Regions from separate parts of the Kitasatospora sp. NPDC001095 genome, predicted to be linked through region 2. Evidence: predicted binding sites of a transcription regulator. Region 2 holds the regulator's gene; the other holds the start of a gene.
What was found. Region 2 encodes HrcA, which represses chaperone genes, less so after heat shock. Its sites were predicted from a motif close to TTNGCACTCNGNNNNNCNGAGTGCNAA; they were not measured.

Region 1 (4,162 bases), on a different contig from region 2:
GACACGGGCTGGGGCGACCGCCCCGGGGCCGGGGAGAGTGGTGGGCGGGGGCTGGACTGGTACCTGAGCCAGCGCCCGCCGCACCACGGGGACTGAGGAGCGGGACTGAGGATCGGGGGACGGGGGAGCGGGACCGTGGGCGACGCGCGCCCACCGGTCAGCGCAGCGGCGTGACCAGCGCGTCGCGGATCTCGGTCAGTAGCTGGACCTCCTTGAGTTCGGCCTCCTCCGCCTTCTCGGCGGCGGACTTGCGGTGGGCCGCCAGCTTGTTCATGGGCAGGATCAGAACGAAGTAGACGACCGTCGCGGTGATCAGGAACTGGAGCGCGGCGCTGAGCACGGATCCCCACAGGATGAGGACCCCGGACGTGACCTCGCCGGTCGGGCTCACCTCGCAGGGCCCCTTGAGGCAGGAACTGTAGGACGCGAGGTCCTTCGTTCCGAAGACGCCGACGATCGGATTGATCACGCCTTTGACGAAGGCGCTGATGATGGCGGTGAAGGCCGCGCCGATGACCACGGCCACGGCGAGTTCGACGACATTTCCACGCAGCAGGAATTCCTTGAAGCCCTTCATGCCGCCTCGAACGACGAAGTCGCATTCCGGTTACGGGTGATCTTCCAGAGTCTCGGATTGACAACCCGTCCGGCCCAGCGGGCCCCCGTGCGGCGGCGGCAGACCGGCCCGCCCGGGCCCCAGCGCCAGCGCCGCCGCCGTCGCGAGCAGCGCCAGCGCGGGCACCCCGGCCCGGCGTCGCACCGCGCTGCGCCAGCGGTGCCACCCGCCGCACCCGCGCCGGATCGGCGGGAAGCTCGGCAGCTCCTGGCGGGGCGGTACGGCGGGGGCGGGCAGCGGAAGGGAGAAGCTCACGGTCGTCATCGACGCACCTCCGGGTGTCGGCGGGCCGGCCCCTCGCGGACCGGACGAGCCACACGATGGGCGTTTCCGTCGAACTCCGGAAGTCCTTTCCCCAGCCCTGTGGACAACCCGGCCCTGTGGACGAGTTCGTCCACTCACGAGAGTGATGCGGGCCGGTCCGGCTTGACCGGTTGCCCGTGCGGAGGCATGCGGAAAGGCCCGCCACCCCGCGCGGAAGCGGGGTGGCGGGCCTTTCCGAGGACTGCGGGCCGTCCGGGCCGGTGCCCGGCGCCGAGGTCAGCTCGCGGCCGGAGCCGGGCTGGACGAGGTCGAGGAGCCGGAGCTCGACGACGACGAAGCGGAGGTCGTGGACGTGCTGGACGACGTCGAAGAGGTCGACGACGACCCGGCGCCCACCGAGCTGCTGGAGGAGGAGCGGCTGTCGGTCCGGTAGAAGCCGGAGCCCTTGAACACGACGCCCACGGCCGAGAAGACCTTGCGGAGCCGTCCCTGGCAGTCGGGGCACGTGGTCAGCGCCTCGTCGGTGAACTTCTGCACCGCCTCCAGGCCGCTGCCGCACTCGGTGCACTGGTACTGGTACGTGGGCACTTGTCTTCCTCCTGGCACTCTCGCCTGATGAGTGCTAACGATGGTCAATGATGCGGTATTCCGCGGGATCAGTCCAGCGACTCCGGTGTGAGATGGGCCGGGTCCGGCCGCCGGACCGCCGCCCGCTCAGCCCTTGGCCGCGCCCACCAGCCGCCCGGCACCACCGCGCTCCGTCGAGCCGGAGCCCGAGCCGGAGCCCGAGCCGGAGCCCGAGCCGGAGCCCGATCGGGGGTCCGAGTCGGAGCCAGAACCGTCGGCCGGAACGCCCCCCGGCGCCACCAGCAGGTGCCGCAGCGAGAACAGCGCGACCAGCCCCAGCCCCGCCCCGATCACCGGCACCAGGAACCCGGTCGAGGGCCCGTGCCCGTCGATCAGCCGGCCCGCCGCCATCGAGCCGACGGCCAGGCCGAGCCCGATGGCGCCGGTCAGCCAGGTGAAGGCCTCCGTCTTGGCCCCGTCCGCGACCAGCGTCTCGACCAGGGTGTAGCCGCTGATCAGGGTCGGCGCGATGGCCAGCCCGCAGACCAGCCCGGCGACGGTCAGCGCGACCAGGTTCGGCATCGCCCACAGCACCGAGCAGCCCAGCACCAGCAGCGCGTAGCTGATCAGCATCCGCTGCTGCACCGGTCGCCGCCAGGCGACGACGCCGTACAGCACACCGGCCAGCATCGAGCCGCCGGCGAAGATCCCGTACACGGTGCCGCCGGCGTCGTGCTGTCCGACCGAGTCGGCGAAGGCGTTCACCGACACCTGCATGCCGCCGAACACCGCGCCGACCCCGAGGATCGACCCGGCCAGCAGCCGGACGCCGGGGGAGGCGAGCGCCGAGGCGTGCTTGGTGCCGGGCTGGGGCACGATCCGGGCCGGGGCGGTACGCCGCTGGGCGGCGAAGGCCAGGCCGCCGACGAGGGTCAGCCCGGCTTCGGCGACCAGGGCGGTGGCCGGGTTGGCGAGGGCGGCGATGCCGGAGGCCAGGATCGGGCCGATCACGAAGGTGAACTCGTCCGTCACGGACTCGAACGCGAACGCGGTGCTCACCCGGGCCGCGGAGGACTCGGAGGCGCCGTCCGCGGTGAACCTGGCGACCCAGCGGGCCCGGACCATCGCGCCGACCTGCGGCACGCTCGCACCGGCCGGGACGGCGGCCAGGAACAGGCTCCAGGCGGGCGCGTGGCCGAGCGCCAGCGCGATCAGCACGCCGACCGAGACCGCGTGCACCAGGACGGTCGGCACGAGCACCGCGGCCTGGCCGTAGCGGTCCGCGAGCCGCCCGGTCTGCGGCCCGATCAGGGCCTGGGCGACGGCGGCGACCGCGGTGACCGTACCGGCGGTGCCGTACGAACCGTGGGTCCGGGTGACGAGCAGCAGGATGCCCATGCTGAGCATCGCGTACGGCAGCCGCGCGACGAGGGCGGGGAACAGGAACGTCCAGGCCCCGGGGGTGCGCAGCAGCTCGCCGTACCCGACACGGGCGGGGGCCGGAGCTGCGGGGGTGGTGGCCGCGTGGTCCGCGGCGGTGTCGACCGTTCGGCGCGCCGTCACGGTCGGTCCTTCCTGCTGCCTGGTAGCGCGGCAGGGCATGGTGGAGCCCCGACGGCGCCGAGAGTCGTCCTCTCGCGCGTCGACCGGGGTAGATACCGGGTCGGGCCGGCCTGGTGGCCGGGGACCGGACCGCGGCCGCCGAGCGGTCGCGCCAACTCTGCGTCAGGCAGATGCTGGGGGTGGTCTAACGATGGTTATACGGCTGGTCGGGCCAGCATACAGTTACGCGCGTAGACACCGCCACCCACCCCGCCCCCGCCCCCGGCTCCTGGACGTAAGGCCGGGAGCCGGGGGCGGGGCCCGGGAGCCGGGGGCGGCCCGGGCTCACCGCCCGCTCAGCCACCCCGCGAGCTTGCCGCCCTTGTCCACGGCCCGCAGTCGCCGCTCCGCCGCCTCGCCGACCTCGTCCGTGGTGACCACCAGCAGCTCGTCCCCACCGCGCAGCACCGTCGCCTTGTCCGGCACGAAGGAGTTCCCCTCCCGCACGACCAGGGTGACCGCCGCCCCCTTGGGCAGCCGCAGCTCGCTGATCTCCACGCCCGACATCTTCGAGGCGGGGGAGAGCGCGACCGACAGCAGGTGCCCGTGCAGCTTCTCCAGCGGCGCGGATTCGATGCCCAGGTCCTGGCCCATGGCGCCCTCGCCGATCCGCAGCCGCTTGGCCACCCACGGCAGGGTCGGCCCCTGGAGCAGGGTGAAGACGACGACCAGGATGAAGACGATGTTGAAGACGTCCTCGGCCTGGTGCGCGCCGGACACCACCGGGATGGTGGCGAGCACGATGGGCACCGCCCCGCGCAGTCCGGCCCAGCTCAGCAGCGCCTGCTCGCGGGCCGGCACCTTGAAGGGGGTCAGCGAGAGCATCACCGACAGCGGCCGGGCCAGGAAGACCAGCACGGCGCCGATCACCAGCGCGGGCACCACCGCGTCGCCCATGGACTCGGGCGTGACGAGCAGGCCGAGCAGCACGAACATGCCGATCTGCCCGATCCAGGCCAGTCCGTCGGCGAAGCCCCGGACGGCCGGGCCGTGCGGCAGCTTGGAGTTCCCGAGGATCACCGCGCTGACGTAGACGGCGAGGAAGCCGGAGCCGTGCAGCAGCGCGCCGCCGGCGTACGCCAGCACGGTGAGCGCCATCACGGCGATCGGGTA
Region 2 (4,162 bases):
ACCTGGGAGACCTCGCCCTTGCCGCGGCACATGTCACAGGTCTGCGCCGAGGTGCCGGGGGCCGCGCCCTCGCCGCTGCAGGTGGTGCAGGTGACGGCGGTGTCGACCTGGAGTTCCTTGGTGGTGCCGAAGGCGGCCTCCTCCAGGGTGATCTCCAGCCGGATCATGGCGTCCTGGCCGCGGCGGGTGCGCGAGCGCGGGCCGCGCTGGCCGGCCGCGGCGCCGAAGAAGGCGTCCATGATGTCGGAGAAGCCGAAGCCCGCCGCGCCGGCCCCGAAGCCGCCCGCACCGCCGCCGCCCGGGGACAGCGGGTCCCCGCCGAGGTCGTAGACCTGACGCTTCTGCGGGTCGGAGAGCACCTCGTAGGCGGCGTTGATCTCCTTGAACCGCTCCTGCGTCTTCGGGTCCGGGTTGACGTCCGGGTGCAGTTCGCGTGCCAGGCGCCGGAACGCCTTCTTGATCTCGTCCTGCCCCGCATCCCGTCGGACGCCGAGTACCGCGTAGTAGTCCGTGGCCACCAAATGCTCCGCTTGTTCCGCCTGTAGTAGTGCTGCGACTGGACGCCGCCGTCGGAGGCCCGACGGCGACCCTTGCTAGGACTCGGCCAGGATCTGGCCCACGTACCGCGCCACCGCTCGCACCGCCCCCATTGTGCCCGGGTAGTCCATCCGGGTCGGACCGATCACACCCAGTTTCGCCACGCTCTCGTCGCCCGAACCGTAGCCGACCGAAACGACCGAGGTGGAATTCAGCCCCTCGTAGGCGATCTCCCGCCCGATCCGGACCGTCATCCCGGCGTCCGCGGTCTCACCCAGGAGACGGAGCAGGACGACCTGCTCCTCCAGGGCCTCCAGCACCGGCTGGATGGTGAGCGGGAAGTCGTGCCCGAAGCGGGTCAGGTTGGCCGTGCCGGCCAGCATGATCCGCTCCTCGTTCTGCTCGGCGAGCGTCTCGAACAGCGTCGCCAGGACCGTGCTGACGGTCGGCCGGTCGGCCTGCTCGAACTGCGCCGGCAGCTCCTCCAGCAGCCCCGGGACCTCCGGGAGGCGCCGGCCGGCGGCTCTCGCGTTGATCCGGGCCCGCAGGTCCGCCAGCACCGTCTCGCCGACCGGGCCCGGGCAGTCGACCATCCGCTGCTCGACCCGGCCGGTGTTGGTGATCAGCACCAGCATCACCTTGGCCGGGGCCAGCGCCACCAGCTCGATGTGCCGGACGGTGGAGCGCGTCAGCGACGGGTACTGCACCACCGCGACCTGCCGGGTGAGCTGGGCGAGCAGCCGCACGGTGCGGGCGACCACGTCGTCCAGGTCCACCGCGCCGTCCAGGAAGTGCCGGATGGCCCGGCGCTCGGGGGCGGTCATCGGCTTGATCTCGGCGAGCTTGTCGACGAAGAGGCGGTACCCCTTGTCGGTGGGGATGCGGCCGGCGCTGGTGTGCGGCTGGTGGATGTAGCCGTCCTCCTCCAGCGCCGCCATGTCGTTGCGGACGGTCGCCGGGGAGACCCCGAGGTTGTGCCGCTCCACCAGGGCCTTGGAGCCGACCGGCTCCTCGGTGCCCACGTAGTCCTGCACGATCGCGCGGAGCACCGCGAGCTTGCGTTCGTCCAGCTGGCGGACCTCACCGGCCATGGGGCACGCACCTCCGTCCTCGCACGTCGTCCGACCGTGTCCCTCGCTGCGGGCCGTTCCGGGGCCCTCGGCCTTGGCACTCTGAACGTACGAGTGCCAGAACCGTACCTGCCAGTGTACGGCCCGGGTCCTGTGGCAGGAACGGCCCGACCGGGGTGATCCTGCCCGCAGTTCCGGACACGGCCCGCGGGGCCCCGCCGGTTCGATCCTCCCGGCGCCGCAGTGGTGCCGGGAAGCCGTCCGGGTGGCAGCATCGAAAGCGACGGCGAACGGAGGAGCAAGCGATGTCGAGCTCGGGCCAGCACACCCGTTTCGCGCCCGACCGCGGCCTGACCAGCCGCATGGTCGCGACGATGTTCGTGATCGGGCTGCTGTACGTCGGTTTCACCGGCCTGCTGATCGCGCTGCTGCGCGGCGCCTGGCCACTGATCGTCCTGATCTCCGGCGGGCTGTTCGTGGCCCAGTTCTGGTTCAGCGACAAGATCACCGAGCGGGCGATGGGCGCCCGCCAGGTGTCCCCGGAACAGTTCCCCCAGCTGCACGGCACGGTCGACCGGCTCTGCGCCCTCGCCGACATGCCCAAACCCCGGGTGGCGGTCGCCGACAGCGACATGCCGAACGCCTTCGCCACCGGCCGCAACCCGCAGAACGCGGTGGTCTGCGTGACCACCGGGCTGCTGCGCCGGCTGGAGCCGGAGGAGCTGGAGGGCGTCCTCGCCCACGAGCTGTCGCACGTCGCCCACCGGGACGTCGCGGTGATGACGATCGCCGGCTTCCTCGGCGTCCTCGCCGGGGCGATGACCCGGATCGCCGTGTACGGCGGGTTCATGGGCGGCGGGCGCAACAACAACGACCAGAACGCGGCCGTCCTGGCGCTGATCATCCCGCTGGTGTCGATCGTCGTCTACGCGATCAGCTTCCTGCTCACCCGGCTGCTGTCCCGCTACCGCGAGCTGGCCGCGGACCGGGCCGCAGCGCAGCTCACCGGCCGGCCCAGCGCCCTGGCCTCGGCGCTCACCAAGGTGACCGGGCAGATCGCGGCCATCCCCAGCAAGGACCTGCGCCAGGCGCAGCCGTACAACGCCTTCTACTTCGCCCCCGCGCTGAGCGCCCGGGAGACCGCCTCGCAGCTGTTCTCCACCCACCCGACGCTGGAGAAGCGGCTGGAGCAGCTGGCGAGGATCTCCGGGCAGCTCGGACACTGAGCCCGACCCGACCCACCGATTCCGTCCCGACCCGTCCCAGCCGATTCCGACCCGACCCGACTCAGCCGATTCCGTCCCGACCCGTCCCAGTCCGTTCCGTCCCGAAAGGACCGCCGTGGGATTCCTGGACACCCTGTTCGGCCGCACCAAACCCGTCAAGCCCGACCTCGACCAGCTGTTCGGCGTGCCGTCCGCCGCGCTCACCCTGGAGGCCGGGGCCGGGTTCACCCCCACCGGGCTCGGCTCGGTCTGCTTCGCCGCCGTCGAGGGCGCGGCCTTCGTCCAGGTCGAGCAGCAGGTCAGGGCGCTGCTGGACGCCGACACCGAGCGCGGCGGCGTCCCGGTGGAGGCCTCCAAGGACGGCTACGGCTACACCTGGCTGCTCGCCCGCCACCGGCCCGAGGAACTGCCGGAGCTGGTGAACGACCTGCACGCGGTCAACAGCGAGCTGGAGGCGAACGGCTTCGGGCCGCAGCTGCTCTGCTCGCTGGTGGCCTTCCGCAACCCCGAGGGGCAGTCGCTGGCCCTGGTCTACCTGTACAAACGGGGAACGTTCTACCCCTTCGCCCCGATGCCCGGCGGCGGGGAGCGGCGCAACAGCCCGCTGGAGCTGCAGGTCAACGCGATGCTGGGGAACGACCTGCGGCTGGAGAAGGACCTCAGCCGCTGGTTCCCGGTCTGGGGCGCGCCGGGCCTGTGACGGTCCGTCCGTAGACTCGCGACCATGCGCAGCCGCCAGTACGGACCCGACCTGACCCCGCCGTGGAAGAAGCAGCAGCCCGCCCCGGAGGTGCCCGCCGAGCGGGACCTGGTGGTCGAGGAGGCGGCGAGCGGCTTCTGCGGGGCGGTGGTGCGCTGCGAGAAGACCGCGGAGGGGTTCACCGTCACCCTGGAGGACCGGTTCGGCAAGCACCGGGTGTTCCCGCTGGTGCCGCGCGGCTTCCTGCTGGAGGGCAGGGTCGTCACCCTGGTCCGCCCGGCCGGCCCGGCGGCGCCCCGCACCCCGGCCCGTACCGCCTCCGGCTCGATCGCCGTCCCGAACGCCCGCGCCCGGGTCGCCCGCGAGTCCCGGATCTACGTCGAGGGCCGGCACGACGCCGAGCTGGTCGAGCGGGTCTGGGGCGACGACCTGCGGATCGAGGGCGTGGTCGTCGAGTACCTGCGCGGCATCGACGACCTGCCCGCGATCGTCGCCGACTTCGCCCCCGGCCCGGAACGGCGCCTCGGCGTCCTGGTCGACCACCTGCTCCCCGGCACCAAGGAGCACCGCATCGCCGCCCAGGTCACCGGCGCCTCGGTGCTGGTCGTCGGCCACCCCTACATCGACAT

Region 1: ACWDBB_RS17225 (FmdB family zinc ribbon protein) is a predicted target of HrcA. The motif match lies at 1,480-1,506, and genes of this name have one in related genera.

Annotation. Positions count from the first base shown of each region.
Region 1 is NZ_JBSFKQ010000017.1:33,328-37,489, forward strand. Features, by position in the region: gene ACWDBB_RS17210 (hypothetical protein) at 1-96, shown strand, start outside; gene mscL (large conductance mechanosensitive channel protein MscL) at 158-577, opposite strand; gene ACWDBB_RS17220 (hypothetical protein) at 608-880, opposite strand; gene ACWDBB_RS17225 (FmdB family zinc ribbon protein) at 1,157-1,468, opposite strand; gene ACWDBB_RS17230 (MFS transporter) at 1,595-3,010, opposite strand; gene ACWDBB_RS17235 (potassium/proton antiporter) at 3,335-4,162, opposite strand, start outside.
Region 2 is NZ_JBSFKQ010000036.1:69,453-73,614, reverse strand. Features, by position in the region: gene dnaJ (molecular chaperone DnaJ) at 1-518, opposite strand, end outside; gene hrcA (heat-inducible transcriptional repressor HrcA) at 594-1,628, opposite strand; gene htpX (zinc metalloprotease HtpX) at 1,913-2,833, shown strand; gene pspAB (PspA-associated protein PspAB) at 2,949-3,533, shown strand; gene ACWDBB_RS25480 (DUF3097 domain-containing protein) at 3,558-4,162, shown strand, end outside.